Regions from separate parts of the Arthrobacter sp. NPDC089319 genome, predicted to be linked through region 2. Evidence: predicted binding sites of a transcription regulator. Region 2 holds the regulator's gene; the other holds the start of a gene.
The links. Region 2 encodes LexA, which represses DNA repair genes until DNA is damaged. Its sites were predicted from a motif close to TCGAACANNTGTTCGA; they were not measured.
Positions count from the first base shown of each region.

Region 1: the regulator LexA is predicted to act here: its motif matches at 1,602-1,617, upstream of AB0N75_RS06940 (DUF222 domain-containing protein).

Region 1 is NZ_JBFBGZ010000004.1:6,899-14,919, reverse strand. Features, by position in the region: gene AB0N75_RS06940 (DUF222 domain-containing protein) at 1-1,587, opposite strand, end outside; gene AB0N75_RS06935 (SDR family oxidoreductase) at 1,800-2,543, opposite strand; gene AB0N75_RS06930 (hypothetical protein) at 2,711-3,274, opposite strand; gene AB0N75_RS06925 (DUF488 domain-containing protein) at 3,288-3,656, opposite strand; gene valS (valine--tRNA ligase) at 3,807-6,431, shown strand; gene AB0N75_RS06915 (DsbA family protein) at 6,782-7,402, opposite strand; gene clpX (ATP-dependent Clp protease ATP-binding subunit ClpX) at 7,524-8,021, opposite strand, start outside.
Region 2 is NZ_JBFBGZ010000015.1:38,540-46,560, reverse strand. Features, by position in the region: gene miaA (tRNA (adenosine(37)-N6)-dimethylallyltransferase MiaA) at 1-408, shown strand, start outside; gene dapF (diaminopimelate epimerase) at 405-1,337, shown strand; gene AB0N75_RS17160 (methyltransferase) at 1,348-1,959, opposite strand; gene hflX (GTPase HflX) at 2,384-3,925, shown strand; gene AB0N75_RS17150 (ATP-dependent DNA helicase) at 3,918-5,957, shown strand; gene lexA (transcriptional repressor LexA) at 6,025-6,795, opposite strand; gene AB0N75_RS17140 (LysM peptidoglycan-binding domain-containing protein) at 7,076-7,429, shown strand; gene AB0N75_RS17135 (histidinol-phosphate transaminase) at 7,502-8,021, shown strand, end outside.

The sequences.
Region 1 (8,021 bases), on a different contig from region 2:
CGCGATCTCCCAGTCGCCCTGTTCAACCAAGTCATGGTGAAAGATGCAGAGCAGTACGCCGTTGTTCACGTTTGTCCGCCCGCCCCGGTACCAGGGAACGACGTGGTGGGCCTCGCACCAGACCGCCGGCATTGTGCAGCCGGGAAACGCGCACCCGCAGTCACGTACGGCGAGCGCCTTGCGGACTGCCGGGGTGAAGAACCTCGACGCGCGGCCCAGATCCAGGACCTCGCTCTGAGAACCCAGTACCACCGGGATGATCGACGCGTCGCACGCCAGCCTCCGCACAGTCTTGGCCGAGACGGGATGGCCGAACACCGGATGCGCCGGGCCGGTCAACTTGCCGGCCAATTCCTTGTAACCGGTGGTGACCATGATCTGGGCGCGGTGCCCGCCGGTGGCCGGCAGCCTGCCAGCCGACAAAGCGACCACGCACCCGGCCACCAGGCCGGCCAATTGCTTCTGCGCAAACGACCGCGGATCCAACAACGCGGCATCCCGGTCCGTGGTCCCATCCCCAAACACCGCATCGGTTGTCCCGGACGCGGGAGCGGGCAGGAACGCGGCGGTCCCTGGCACTTCACCATCCCCTTCGACGGTGGTGCCTGCGGCCACACCCGCGCCGTTGCCGGCAGTGATGTTCTCGCCGGTCAGCCGCGGGTTTGTCGCTGTATTCATCACCGTCGCCAGCGCCTGGTACTGAGCGTCATCTGCCGCCAGAGTGAAGTAGTGCAGGCCGCCGCGCCGCCCCCGATAGAACAGACCCTGTTTCGCGCGCAGCGCCGCCTCCGAAGGCTCACTCCCGTCCGCATCCGCGGCCGCCTCCCACATTCTGGCGACCTTGCCCAATACGTCCTGATCGGCTTCCACTGCCTGACGCACCAGCGCCGCTTCCATCTCCGACGCAGTATCCATCCCGGCAGTCGGACGTACCCGCGCCACCGCAATAGTGATCAGCGACGCAGCCCGGCCCGCAATCCTGCCCTCGGCCAACGCCTTCCCAAGCACCGGCAGCCTGACGCCCCCGGGCTCGCCTGAAGGCAGTCGTCCGGCGAGCACAGCCTGACCCACCCTGATCCGCCGCTTTGCCTCGCCCGCACCGATCCCCAGCCGGGCCCGCAAATACTCGGCGTTCGTGCGGAACTCCGTCCCCCTGCGGGCGCTGCCGTCCTCGCCCTCCGCCGCCCCCTGCCCGTCAGTTCCGTCCCGACCGGTGCCGGCGTTTAGCGCTTCCGCGGGATCCGCCCAACTTGGCTCCCCCGTGTCCGCACCCGCAGCAGGGACTGTGCCACCACCCGGTGAGGATTCTGCGCCGCGGCAACCGGCGGCCGCAGGGCCTCCGAAAAGTCCGTCCCGCTCCCCTACCCGGGCAACATCGGCCCGTTCTACTGCCCATGCTCCTGCCAACTGGAAGAACTCCACGATCTTGGAGATGTCCTCCACCGCCGCAACAGTCGCTGCCAGCTCGCGGGTAGACATCTGGTCCATTCCAGCGACGAAGCTGCCCGCTCTGCTGGCCAAGTCGACGCGCACTCGGTCCAGGGAAGCAAGTGTCCCCGGATCCTGTTCGAGCGTCGCATTGGCCATACATCCATTTTTCTTCGAAGACAGATTCGAAGCAATCGGATTCCTCGATTGTGTAGGGATAGTCGCCGGCGTGCCGACCGTGCCGTGCCGGGAAGAAACGAGTCCTAGCTAGCCAACCCGAGCCGCTAGCTGGGCTACTTCGAACCCGGAACTGGGCTACTCCGAACCCGGAGCTACGCGAGTCCGAGCCCGGACAGCTCGAAGCTCTACCGCTATTTCCGAATCAGCTTGTGGGCGGCGGCCTGCGCGACCGGGCGCATGACGATCTGATCCAGGTTCACATGGTGCGGAAGATTGAGCGAGTAGGCCACCACGTCGGCAACGTCCTCGGCCAGCAGCGGCTTCTCCACGCCGGTGTAGACCTTGTCCGCCGCTGCCTGGTCGCCGCCGAGACGGTTGAGCGAGAACTCTTCGGTCTGCACCAAGCCCGGCAGGATGTCGATCACCCGCACGTTATGTTCGGCCTCTTCCAGACGCAGGGTACCGGCCATGGAGTGCTGCGCGAACTTGGCGGCCACATATCCACCGCCTCCTTCGTACGCCACGATCCCCGCGGTGGAGGTCAGCAACACGACCGAGCCTTCGCCGTTATCCCGCAGGGCCGGCAGCAATGCCTTGATCATCCGCAGCGAGCCGAGGACGTTGACGTTGTACATCTTCTCCCAGTCGGCGAACTTTCCTTCGGCGATCGAGTCCACCCCGAAGGCGCCGCCGGCGATGTTCACCAGCGCATCGACGCCGCCGCCGGCAAGCACACCGGCCACCAATTGATCGACGGAGGCCTGGTCTGTCACATCGCCGGGCATCGCCACCGCACCGGTTTCTTCGGCGAGCGCGGCAAGCCGGTCGGCACGGCGGGCCACTGCCACTACCTCCCAACCGCTTCCGCGCAGCGCCCGCACGGTGGCGGCGCCGATCCCCGAACTTGCTCCCGTTACTACTGCGCGCTTGGTCATGGATCACAGCCTAATGGCGAACAAAAACGGAGGCCTACAGCACGACGCCGCGGCGAGCCGCTGGAATGCTTGGGGATCCGTCCGTCACCGCTGGGCCGAGCGATAGCTGACAGGCAGGAACGAGACTTCACCGAGCGAAGCTGCGATGACCGTTTGATCAGCAGGGGTCACCGGGTGATCAGGAGGGGCCTCAGCGGCATCGCGCACGATACCCGCTCGAGTTCGACGACGGCGGCCGCTCCCGATACGCGGTTGTTCCGGCCGGTGTCATCGCACCAGTCGACGTTGTAGGGCATCGCAGTCACCGACCCCTCGCCTGCCGCGGCATCCGCGGGGACCGTAAAGGTATAGGTAAAGCCGCCGCCGTCGTTCATCGGGGCGGTCTCGTGGAGCACTTCTACAGCGGAAGCGTCTGTCACGATCACTTCAATCTGGGCCTCGCTGCCGTAGCGCGGGTCGCAGTCAGCGTCCCGCGCTGACACCGTTACTGTCTCCCCCGGACCCGCCTCCTTGGGGGTCACCGAGTAGTCCGGTGGGAGACACGGCGGAGCCTCGAACCCGGGGATAATCCCGCATCCGGCCATGGAACCGATCAAAGCCGCCGAACCCATCAGGGTCAGGACGGCGTTGCGCCAGGTGCCGCGCCCGGAGCCGCGCGTGCCGCCCTCTGTGAGGCGGTTGTGCGCCCGGCTCATCCGCCGCCGGCCGCCGGCGCCACGCAACTCCCCCATCCGGCGCGGCATGTCAGCCGGATTCCCCGCCGAGTTCCTCCAGGATCAAGTCCCGCAGCACCGCCGCTTGGTTGTGCGTCTCATCCTTGGCACCGTAAAGCAGGCACAGCTTCGGATGCGCGCGGGCCAGCTCCAACAAACGCTTCAATACCTCGGAACCGTCCAGCTCCTTCCGGTACGCCACAGTGAACGCTTCGAACTTCTCTGGCTGGTGGCTGAACTCCTTGCGCAACTCGGCGGATGTCCCCGCTTCTTTGAGCCAGAGGTCCAGCCCCGCGTCCTCCTTCTTGATCCCACGCGGCCAGATCCGGTCCACCAACACCCGGTAGCCGTCACCGTCGTCGGCCGGTTCGTAGACCCGCTTGATCTGAACGTCCGTCATAGCCGCATGCTACGCGAGCCGGACAGGGGCAGGAAGGGCGGGCACCGCCGTCGTGCGAATCGGCAGTCCGGGTGAGGCGCGCCGATGCAGGCAGGCGGGCACCGCCGTCGTGAATCTTCATTCCGTGCCCGGCATGAAAGAATGGCGAGCATGGCAGAACATACCCCGGGCACAGACACGCCCGTTTCCGTAAACGTTCCCGACAAGCCCGCCCTCGAAGGCCTTGAGGACGCCCTGACCCGGCGCTGGCGTGGGGAGGGAACCTACAAGTTCAACCCCGAGACCACGCGGGAGCAGGTCTACTCGATCGACACTCCCCCGCCGACGGCGTCCGGCTCGCTGCATGTGGGACACATGTTCTCCTACACACAGACCGATGTGCTGGCCCGCTACAAGCGGATGCGCGGGAAGAACGTGTTCTATCCGATGGGCTGGGATGACAACGGCCTGCCCACCGAGCGCCGCGTCCAGAACTTCTACGGCGTGCGCTGCGACCCGTCGGTGCCGTACAACCCGGACTACCAGCCGCCGGCCACCCCGGCGAAGAACCAGCGCGATTTCGACGTCGTTTCCCGCCGGAACTTCATTGAGCTCTGCGAGACCCTGGCTGTGGAGGACGAGAAGGTTTTCGAGAACCTCTTCAGCACGCTGGGCCTGTCCGTGGACTGGGACCTGACCTACCGGACCATCGACGACGTGTCCCGCTCGGTCTCACAGCGCGCCTTTCTGGCCAACCTGACCGCCGGCGACGCCTACATGGCCGAGGCCCCCACGCTGTGGGACGTCACGTTCCGCACCGCCGTGGCGCAGGCCGAGCTGGAGGACCGGGAGATGCCCGGCGCCTACTACCGCTACGCCTTCGAGACCGCCGACGGCAAGAAGGTCCACATCGAGACCACCCGCCCCGAGCTGCTGCCGGCCTGCGTGGCCCTGGTGGCCCACCCCGACGACGAGCGCTACCAGAAGCTGTTCGGCACCACCGTGAAGTCCCCGCTGTTCGGCGTGGAGGTTGAGGTCAAGGCCCACCCGCTGGCCAAGCCGGACAAGGGCGCCGGCATTGCCATGGTCTGCACCTTCGGCGACCTGACCGACGTGACCTGGTGGCGCGAGCTGCAGCTGCCCACCCGCTCGATTGTGGGCCGAGACGGCCGGATTGTGGCCGAGACGCCGGAGTGGATCAGCACCGAGGCAGGCAAGGCGAACTATGCCGAGCTGGCTGGCAAAACCGTGTTCTCCGCCAAGGAGAAGGTGGTGGAGCTGCTGACCGCCGCTGGCGAGCTGGACGGCGAGCCCAAGAAGATGTCCCACCCGGTCAACTTCTACGAAAAGGGCGACAAGCCGCTGGAGGTCGTCACCTCGCGCCAGTGGTACATCCGCAACGGCGGCCGCGATGAGGACCGCCGCGAACGGCTGATCGGCCGGGGCCGGGAGATCGACTTCCACCCCGCGTTCATGCGCTCGCGCTACGAAAACTGGATCGAAGGCCTCAACGGCGACTGGCTGGTCTCCCGGCAGCGCTTCTTCGGTGTGCCGATCCCCGTCTGGTACCCGCTGGACGCCTCCGGCAACCCCGACTACGACAACCCGGTGCTGCCGAGCGACGAGATGCTGCCGGTCGACCCGGCCGCCGAGCCGGCCCCGGGCTTCGAGGAATCGCAGCGCAACCAGCCCGGCGGCTTCATCGGCGACGCCGATGTGCTGGACACCTGGGCCACCTCCTCGCTCACACCGCAGATTGTGGGCAAGTGGAGCCGGGACGAGGCATTCTTCAACAACGTCTTCCCGTTCGATCTGCGCCCGCAGGGCCACGACATCATCCGGACCTGGCTGTTCTCCACTGCGGTGCGCGCCGACGCGCTGAACGGCTGCGCGCCGTGGAAGCACGCTGCGCTCTCCGGCTGGATCCTGGACCCGGACCGCAAGAAGATGTCCAAATCCAAGGGCAACGTGGTGGTTCCCACCGACGTGCTGGAGCAGTTCGGTGCGGACGCGGTCCGGTACTGGGCGGCCTCCGCCAAGCTCGGCGCGGACACCGCCTACGAAGTCGCGCAGATGAAGATCGGCCGCCGGCTGGCCATCAAGATGCTCAACGCCTCCAAGTTCGTGCTGAACCTGGGCGCCACCGAGGCATCGGTGCTGGCCGACGACGCCGCTGTGGTCACCAACCCGCTGGACATCTCGCTGCTGGGCCAGCTGGCCGACGTGGTGGAAACCGCCACGGCGGCGTTCGAGAAGTACGACCACGCCCGGGCGCTGCAGGTCACCGAGAGCTTCTTCTGGTCCTTCACCGACGACTACGTCGAACTGATCAAGGACCGCGCCTACGGTGCCGCCGGCCAGGCGGAGCAGGACTCGGTTTTGGCCACCCTGGCCACCACGCTGGACGCGCTGCTGCGCCTGTTCGCACCGTTCCTGCCCTTCGCCACCGAAGAGGTCTGGAGCTGGTGGCGCGCCGGCTCCGTGCACCGCGCTGAATGGCCGACGACGGCGGGGCTCGCCACGGTTGCCTCGGCCGCGGACAAGGGTCTGCTGGGGACCGTCGGGCTGGCGCTCGGTGGCATCCGCAAGGCCAAGTCGGAAGCCAAGGTCAAACAGCGCACCGAGGTGCTCACCGCGACCATCAGCGGTTCGGCCGCCCAGGTCGCGCAACTGGAGGCCGGGTTGGGCGACCTGAAGGCCGCCGGCAATGCCCGCGAGGTCATGCTGGCCGAGGCCGAGGGCGAGCTGACCGTCACCAAGGTGGAGCTTGCCGCCGCGGAGGCCGCGGCCGAGTAACCGCTGCCGGGCCGTTCAGACGGACCCGTTAACGAGGGGAAGCCCCATCAGCGTTTCGCCGTTGGTGGGGCTTCGACTCTTTTGATCCAAAGGTGACGGCTTTGGGTCTCGCGAACTCCGCTGATTTTCAGGTCTTCCTAGCCTCGTCACTGGCTGGCAGTTTGTGGAACTTGTCCACTACTTGTCACTGAATCTTTGGTGTTCGGTCCCGCATCTTTTGGTGGATGCGTATAGATATTTATACTCCTGCGCAAGCCGACACGCCATAGCTGTGCCGAAATTCTTTCCGGCCGGCCATGGCGCGTCGGTTTAGCGCAGATGCTCGCCGGAGCAGTGTCCGGCGGAACCGATCAGTCGAACTTGGGGCTGGTGGTCCGGGAGCGCTTGATCTCGTAGAAGTAGGGGAACTCGGCCAGCGCCACGGCGCCGTCGAAGATCTTGCCGGCGTCCTCGCCGCGCGGAATGCGCGTCATGACCGGTCCGAAGAAGGCGGTGCCGTTGAAGGCCACCACGGGTGTTCCTACTTCGTCGCCGACCTTGGAGATGCCTTCCTCGTGGCTGGCGCGCAGCTGCTCGTCGTACTCGTCCGAGGTGGCGAAGCGGGCCAGATCCGCGGGCAGCCCGACCTCTTCCAAGGCGGCGGCGGTGACGGACTCGTAGTCCTTGTTGCCCTCGTTGTGGATGCGGGTGCCCATGGCGTCGTAGAGCTTCCCCACGTAGGCGTCGCCGTGCAGCTGCTGGGCGGCAATGATCACGCGCACCGGTCCCCAAGCCTGCTTGAGGAACTCCTTGTATTCATCCGGCAACTCATCGCGGCCGTCATTGAGCACGGCCAGGCTCATCACGTGCCAGTCCACCTTCACGTCGCGGACCTTCTCCACCTCCAGGATCCAGCGGGAGGTGATCCAGGCGAACGGGCAGGCCGGGTCGAACCAGAAGTCAACGGTTGACGGTGCAGCGTTTTCAGACATAGGGCAGTACTCCTTCAAGAGACCGGTTATGGGTGCTGTTGTGCGTAACTACGCGGCCGGAGGATTTGTTCCGCCGCAGCCCAGAGGGCCGCATGTCAGCGCGGCGACGCTGGCTGCGTGCTCAGGCAGAGTCGCGGCGGCGGATGGCTTCCACATCGTGCGGGATGAGCGTGGGCTCGGTCCCGTTCAGGACCGCCGCCGCGGTGATCACGGCGGTGGCAATGTCGTCGCGGCCGGGCAGGTCGAACATGATCGGCTGCAGCGTCTCTTCCATGATCGCGCGCAGTCCGCGGGCTCCGGTTCCCCGCTCAAGCGCCAGGTCGGCGACCGCCTCCAGCGCGTCCTGCTCGAAGGCCAGCTCCACGCCGTCCAGCTGGAACATCTTCTGGTACTGCCGGAGCAAGGCGTTCTTCGGTTCGGTCAGGATCTTGATCAGCGCCGGCTTGTCCAATTCGGACACCGTGGTGATCACCGGCAGGCGGCCGATGAACTCCGGGATCAGCCCGAACTTGAGCAGGTCTTCCGGCATGACCTCACCGTAGTTGTCCTGCTGTTGGACGGCGTCCTTCAGCGGGGCGCCGAAGCCGATGCCCTTGCGGCCGGCCCGCGAGCCGATGAT
Region 2 (8,021 bases):
CTGACCGGGCGCCCCTTCAGCTCCTACATGCCGGAGCGGCATTACGTCCGCCCCACCGTGCAGATCGGCCTCCAAGTGAACCGCGAACAGCTCAAGCACCGGCTGGCCTGTCGCGTTCATGCGATGGTGGAGCGCGGCTTGCTGGACGAAGTCGCCGCGCTGGACCGGCGGGGCCTGCGCCAGGGGCGGACCGCCTCGCGCGCGCTCGGGTACGCCCAGTTTCTGAGGGTGCTCGACGGCGAATGGAGCCAAAACGCCGCCGTCGAGGACACCGTCGCCGCCACCCGCAAATTCGCGAGGCGCCAGCTGACCTGGTTTCGGGCTGATCCACGGATCCACTGGCTCGACTGGCGGGATCCGCTGCTGGCGGACAAGGCCGCCGGCCACCTCGCTAAGCTTGAAGCGTGAACACCCCCCTTCCTGACCATTTGTCAGTCTTGTCCGGGCTGTCCTACGCCAAAGGGCACGGAACCGGCAACGACTTCGTGCTGATTGCCGATCCGGACGGACTCAAGGACATCGAACCCCAAGCCGTCGCCGCGCTGTGCCACCGCCACCTGGGCATCGGCGCCGATGGGCTGATCCGCGCCGTCCGTTCGGAGCACCTGCCCGAGGGCCGTGAGCTGCTGGCAGCAGCGCCGGAGGCCGAGTGGTTCATGGACTACCGAAATGCCGACGGCTCGGTATCCGAGATGTGCGGCAACGGCGTCCGCGTCTTCGTGCACTTTCTGCTGGCCGAGGGGCTGGTCGGGCTGGCGGCCGGGGAGTCTTTGACGATAGGGACGAGGGCGGGGATCAAGATCATCCGCCGGTCCGCCAACGGCTACGCCGTGGACATGGGGCCATGGGAATTCATCTTCCCCGCCGAGGCTGCGGCCCGGGCCATGGACTCCACCGTCAGCGCCGGCGGCCTGGAGGTGCCGCGGCCGGCGCTGTCCGTGAGCATGGGCAACCCGCATACCGTCGTCGCCCTCGCCGGACTTGCAGAATTGGCCGCCACCGAATTGTTTGCGGCACCCGCGGTGGATCCCGTTCCCGCAAACGGAACCAACGTGGAATTTGTGGTACCGGCCGAACCCCTCGTCGCCGACGGAGCAGGGCATATCAGCATGCGTGTGCACGAGCGCGGGGTGGGGGAGACCCAGTCCTGCGGGACCGGTGCCTGCGCCGCCGCCGCTGCCATCCGCTACTGGGCCGGGAACGGTGCTCCCGACGACTGGCAGGTCGGAGTCCCCGGTGGAACCGTCCGCGTGCGGTTTCTCCCGGCGCCGGACGGGCGTGAACATGTGGAGCTCAGCGGACCCGCCGTGTTGGTGTCCCGCGGAACCGTGGCCTGAGGGAAGCGGTTCAGCCGGCCCGCCGGACGCAGAGCACGCGGAAGGCCTTGGCCGTGCTCTCCCGGCTGATGGAGTAGTCCGGCGGCAGTTCGCCGGAAAGCCAGCGCTGCAGCGAGTCCGAGCCCAGGTTCTTCTGGACCACCAGCCAGGCGGAGCCGCCGGGCGCGAGCCTGGGCAGCCACAGCAACAGCAGTTCGTGGAGTTCACTCTTGCCGATTCGGATCGGCGGGTTGGACCAGATGGTTTCGAACCGCAGCGACGGGTCGACGTCTTCCGGTAGGCAGGCACGGACATTGTCCAGGCCCAACGACGCGGCGTTGTCGTTGGTCAAGGCGATGCTGCGCTCGTTGACGTCGACGGCCCACACCGTGGCCCCCGGGGATTTCAAGCCCATGGTCAGGGCGATCGGACCCCACCCGCAGCCGATGTCCAGCAGGTTGCCTGCCGGCGCCGGCGGAGGAACCTCGGCCAGTAGCACCGCTGTGCCCTTGTCGACGCCGTCCGGACTGAAGATGCCGCCGGCCGTCTGCAACTGCCGTGGGCGGCCGTCCAGTTCGACCTCCAGGGTGCGGCGAACCTCGGGTTTGCCTGGTTGCGGGCTGAAGTAGTGCTCTGTTCCCATAATCGGCCAGATTAGTGCGCGTTCAGCGGAATCGGTATCAAGGCGCGCCTAAGCTGCGTTGGCTCTGATAGCGTTGACCGCATGAAGAAGTAATGATTGCGCCGCCACCATGCTGTCCCGTTCCATGCGGCACAGCGCGTGCCGTTGGTCGAGAATTCATTCTCCCCGGCCGCCGGGCAATCGCCGTTCCGCGAAACTCAGGAGCGTTCCACCGCCGCAGCCGCCCGTTCGGTTGTTTCAGTTCCCCGGTGCCGGTTATGCCGGCCGCACCAGAAGGCGCCAGCTGCCACGCATTTCCCGCCCCGCACCGACGGGGCCCATGCCAGGAGGACTTTTGGCCGATCATCCACAAACCGCATCTTCGGGCTCCGCTGGACGCACCCCGGAGGACTACGATAAGACCACGGACATTTCGAAGGAGAGCATGACCACCAACAGCCCCCAGCCGTCGCCGGAACCGGAAATGACGCCGGATGAGATCCAGGCAGTCATTGACCGTATCCTGGCCCGCGACACTGCGGCAGGAAGCAAGCCGGGAGTCGGCGGCCGAGCGCAGGCCCTGTCCAAACTTGACTCCGAGCATTCCGAATTCGACGGTGACCAGCAGGACTTGGCCGAACGCCGTGCCCTCCGCCGCGTAGCGGGCCTCTCCACCGAACTGGAGGACGTCACCGAGGTCGAGTACCGGCAACTACGCCTGGAGCGCGTGGTGCTGGCCGGTCTGTGGACCGAAGGCACGGCCGACGACGCAGACAATTCCCTGCGGGAACTGGCGGCGTTGGCGGAGACCGCCGGCTCCGAGGTGCTGGACGGCATCGTGCAGCGCCGGATGAAGCCGGACCCGGGCACCTTCCTTGGGTCCGGAAAGGCCCAGGAACTGCGGGACATCGTGATGTCCACCGGCGCTGACACGGTCATTGTCGACGGCGAACTCTCGCCCTCGCAGCGCCGCGGACTGGAAGACATCGTGAAGGTCAAAGTCATTGATCGCACGGCGCTGATCCTGGACATCTTCGCGCAGCACGCCAAGAGCCGCGAGGGCAAGGCCCAGGTCGAGTTGGCCCAGCTGGAGTACCTGCTGCCGCGCCTGCGTGGCTGGGGCGAGTCGATGTCCCGTCAGGCCGGCGGGCGCGTCGGAGCCGCCGGCGGCGGCATCGGTTCGCGCGGACCAGGTGAGACGAAGATCGAACTGGACCGCCGCCGTATCCGGACCCGGATGGCGAAGCTGCGCCGCGAAATCGCAGCCATGAAGCCGGCACGGGACACCAAGCGTGCCAACCGCCGCCGCAATGCCGTGCCCTCGGTGGCCATCGCCGGTTACACCAACGCCGGAAAATCGTCGCTGCTCAACCGCCTGACCGATGCAGGTGTCCTGGTCGAGAACGCGCTTTTTGCCACCTTGGACCCCACCGTGCGCCGCGCGGAAACACCCGACGGCATTGGCTACACGCTCGCCGACACCGTCGGTTTCGTCCGCTCGCTGCCGACACAATTGGTGGAAGCCTTCCGCTCCACGTTGGAGGAAGTTGCCGACGCCGATGTGATCCTGCACGTGGTGGACGTCTCGCACCCCGACCCGGAGGGCCAGATCGCCGCGGTGCGTGAAGTGCTCACCGAGGTGGATGCCCGGCACATTCCTGAAATCGTGGTGTTGAACAAGGCAGATGCCGCCGATCCCTTCGTGGTCGAACGGCTGCGGCAGCGCGAACCGAACCACGTAGTGGTCTCGGCACGCACCGGCCAGGGCATCGACGCGCTGCTTCGACTGATCGGCGAAACCATCCCGCGTCCGAGCGTGAAGCTGCGGCTGTTGGTGCCCTACGACCGCGGCGAAGTCATCAGCCGCTTGCACAGCGAGGACGCGGAGATCCTCGCCATGGAGCACGGGGAAGACGGCACACGGCTCGATGTCCTGGTTCGCGAGGGCTTGGCAGCGGAGCTGGAACGATTCCTTCGACATGACTGAAACCCGGGTACCGGCCGGCGAGGCGTTGCGGCTGCTCGATGTCGCGGTCCAGGGCATGGGCGGCCAACACCGCGCCGGCCAGCACGAGATGGCTGCCAAAGTAGCCGAGGCCTTCGACCGCCGGCAGCACCTGCTGGTGCAGGCGGGCACCGGCACGGGCAAGTCGTTGGCGTATCTGATCCCGCTCATGGTGCAGGCCTTGGAGGGTGAGAAGCCCGCCATCGTCTCCACCGCGACGCTGGCCCTGCAGTCGCAGATCGTCAAAAGGGACCTGCCGCGGCTGATGGAAGCCGTCGCCGATGAGCTTCCCCGGCCGTTGGACGTGGCGCTGCTCAAGGGGCGGAACAACTACGTCTGCCTGCATAAGCTGGCAGGCGGCTTTCCGGACGAAGACGCGCCTGCTGCGCTGTTTAGCCTCGGCGAGGACGCCGTCCCGCATCCGGCTCCCGCCGGCGGAGGGGCGTCCAGCGGGGCCGCGGGGGCATTGGGCAAGGAGGTCGTGCGGCTGCGCGAATGGGCGCAGGAGACCGAGACCGGCGATCGCGATGAACTGGTGCCCGGGGTCAGCGATCGCGCGTGGCGACAGGTCTCCGTGGGATCGATGGAATGCCTCGGCGCGCAAAAATGTCCCCTCGCCGCCGAGTGCTTCAGCGAACTGGCGCGCGGACATGCTGCCGAGGCGGACATCGTGATCACCAACCACGCCATGCTCGCCATCAACGCCTTTGAGGGCGTGGCCGTGCTTCCGGACTACGACGTGGTGGTGATTGACGAAGCCCACGAATTGCAGGACCGCGTCACCAGCGCCGTGGCGGGGCAGCTGTCGGCTGCCATGGTCCGCACTGCGGCTTCGACCGCGCGCAAGCACACCGGGATCAGCGTGGAGCCGCTGAACTCGGCTGCCGGCGCCCTGGAGGACGTACTGGAGCCGTTGCCGAGCGGCTTGTTGGCCTCCGGCCTGCGCGAGGAGCAGGAGTTGGTCCTCGTGCAGCTGCGGGAGGCGGCTCGCGCAGCGCTATCCGATTCCAAGCCCGAGGGGTCCGCGGCGGCAGACGGCGGGAGGCAGATGGCCCGATCCCGTCTTTCCGCGGTGCTGGAGATGGCCGAACGGCTGCTTTCGGCGGCAGATTCCCGCGAGGTCATTTGGGCGACCCGTCCCAGCACCTTCGGCGAGACCGGCGACTATATTGCCAACGACGACCAGCCGGCTACGCTCAACATCGCCCCGTTGTCTGTTGCCTCCAGGCTGCGTGAAGGGCTCTTCGACGAACATACGGTGGTGCTGACCTCCGCCACGCTGTCGGTGGGGGGCACTTTCGACGCCGTTGCCGGTTCGCTCGGATTGTTGGGGGCCGGCGCCCCAGCGTACTCAAGCGCTGACGTGGGCAGTCCCTTCGATTACCCGCGCCAGGGTGTGCTGTATGTGGCATCGCATCTGCCCAAGCCGGGCCGTGGCACCAGCAGCGAGCAGCTCGACGAACTCGAGGAGCTGCTGCGCGCCTCACGCGGCGGGGCCCTCGGATTGTTCTCCTCGCGTCGCGCGGCAGAAGAAGCTGCCGCCGAAATGCGTCAGCGCACCGACCTGACCATCCTGTGCCAGGGCGAATCATCAATGGGGGCGCTGGTCCGCCAATTCGCCGATGAACCGGACACCTGCCTGTTCGGCACGATGACTCTGTGGCAGGGAGTCGATGTTCCGGGCGAGGCATGCCGGTTGGTGGTCATCGACCGAATTCCGTTCCCGCGGCCGGACGACCCGCTGACCACTGCCCGGACCCGGTCGGTAGCCCAGGCCGGCGGCAATGGTTTCATGACGGTCTCGGCCACCCACGCAGCAGTGCGGCTGGCCCAGGGCGCTGGCCGCTTGATTCGCGCATCCAATGACAAGGGGGTTGTGGCCGTGTTGGATTCCCGTCTGGCCACCGCCCGCTACGGAAATTTCCTCCGCAGCGCCCTGCCGCCGTTTTGGAGCACGAAGGATGGCGCCATCGCCCGCCAGGTCCTGGAGCGGCTGGCGGCCGCGGCCGCCTGAACCGGCGGCGGCCTGAACCATCCGGGTCCGCCGCCGCATGGGCAGGCTGCATCGGCTGAAGGAGCGGTCAGAGCGCCCGCATCACGGAGACAACCTTGCCCATGATGGTTGCGTGGTCGCCCAGAATCGGTTCATAGCGCGTGTTCTGCGGCAGCAACCAGGTGTGCCCGTCGCGCTGCCGGAAGGTTTTCACCGTTGCCTCTTCGTCGAGCAGCGCCGCAACAATGTCGCCGTTCTCTGCGGTGTGCTGCTGCCGAACCACCACCCAGTCGCCGTCGCAAATGGCAGCATCGATCATCGAATCGCCGGAAACCTTCAGCATGAACAACTCGCCGTGCCCCACCAGCTGCCGGGGCAGCGGCATGACGTCCTCGACCGCCTGGTCCGCCAGGATCGGTCCGCCGGCGGCGATCCGTCCCACCAGCGGCACCATGGCCGTATCGGATGACGTGGTGAGTTCGGACACCGCGACGCCACTGGAGCTGCGCAGCTGCTGCGGCTCGTCCACGCCCACGATTTCCACGCCGCCCTGTTCAAGCGTCAGCGGAGTGAGGATCTCCATGGCCCGGGGACGCTTCGGGTCCCGCCGGATGTAGCCCATCTTCTCCAGTTGGGCCAGTTGATGGGTGACGCTGGACAGGCTTGCCAAGCCGACGAGGTCGCCGATCTCGCGCATCGACGGCGGGTACCCGTGGGCAATAACGGAGCGCTGGATGGTTTCCAGGATCTTCTTTTGCCGCGGCGTCAGGCTGCGTCCGACCTTGACAGGGCGGCCTCGTCGCCGCGCTCCGGCAGTGGTGGTGGTCTCTTCGGACATATCCGGCCCCGGTCTTCCCATGATGGTCCAGGTGCCGGGTCTGGCTGATGCGGAACCGGCACTCGGATTGCTGTCTCGACTGTTTTGTCAGTGGCGGCTGATGCACTGCAATTCACAGCCGCTCATGCCATCAACGCTAGGCGAGGCGGTGAGGAATTTCAAACATTTGTTCGACTGAGTCTCGACAACAGTCGATCACCAGTGCTAAAACTGTAGACGACGTGTTCGAAGATACGTTCGAACGCAGTGGTTCGATGATCGAAACCAGTCGAAATAGATCGAAAATCGGAAAGGTGGCACCATGTCCGCCCAGCTCGCACCGCAGTCCGCAGACTTCCGCGCCAACGCCCCCCTCCGGCTTACCCGCCGGGGCCGTTTGCTGCTGATTGGCCTGCCGCTCATGCTTGCCGCGGCCGTCGCGCTCACCCTGGTCGGCTTCTTCACCGCACCGGCAATGGCCGCTGCCGGAGGGCTGGGGCCGGGGCCGGCTGTTACCGTCACGGTCGGCAGCGGCCAGACGCTCTGGGATGTGGCAGTGCTGTCCGCACCCGACCGCAACCCGCATGATGTCATCTTCGAGATCGCGCAATTGAACGGCCTGGACGGGGACATCGTCCATTCCGGCCAGCAGTTGCTCGTGCCGTCAGCGCATTGAGGCAACCGTAATATGAGCCGCTTCGGCCCGCCCGATTCCTGCCCCGGGCGGGCCGAAGCTTAAGCTGGATCGGTGAGTGAGCAGCTAGAACGCCTGAACCGTCTGCCGTTGCGGGGTAATCTCCGGGGCCTGGAGCCATATGGTGCCCCCCAATTGGACGTGCCCATCCTGCTGAACGTCAACGAAAACACCCACGGCTTGCCGGAGACGGTGCATCAAGCTATCGTCTCGGCCGTCAGCGCCGCGGCTGCCGGTTTGAACCGGTATCCGGACCGCGAGTTTACCGAGCTTCGGACGGCGCTGTCCCGCTATCTGGGACACGGCCTCACGGCAGAGAACATCTGGGCGGCCAACGGTTCGAATGAAGTGCTGCAGCAAATCCTTCAGGCCTTCGGCGGGCCGGGCCGGACCTTGTTGAGCTTCCCTCCCACGTATTCCATGTACCCGTTGCTGGCCAGCGGGACGGACACAGAGTATGTTGCGGTGCCGCGTGGAGCGGACTTCACGATCTCCGCGGAAGCGGTTGCCGCTGCCGTCGCAGAATCCGCAGCCAACGTCGTCGTCCTGTGTTCCCCGAACAACCCGACGGGCA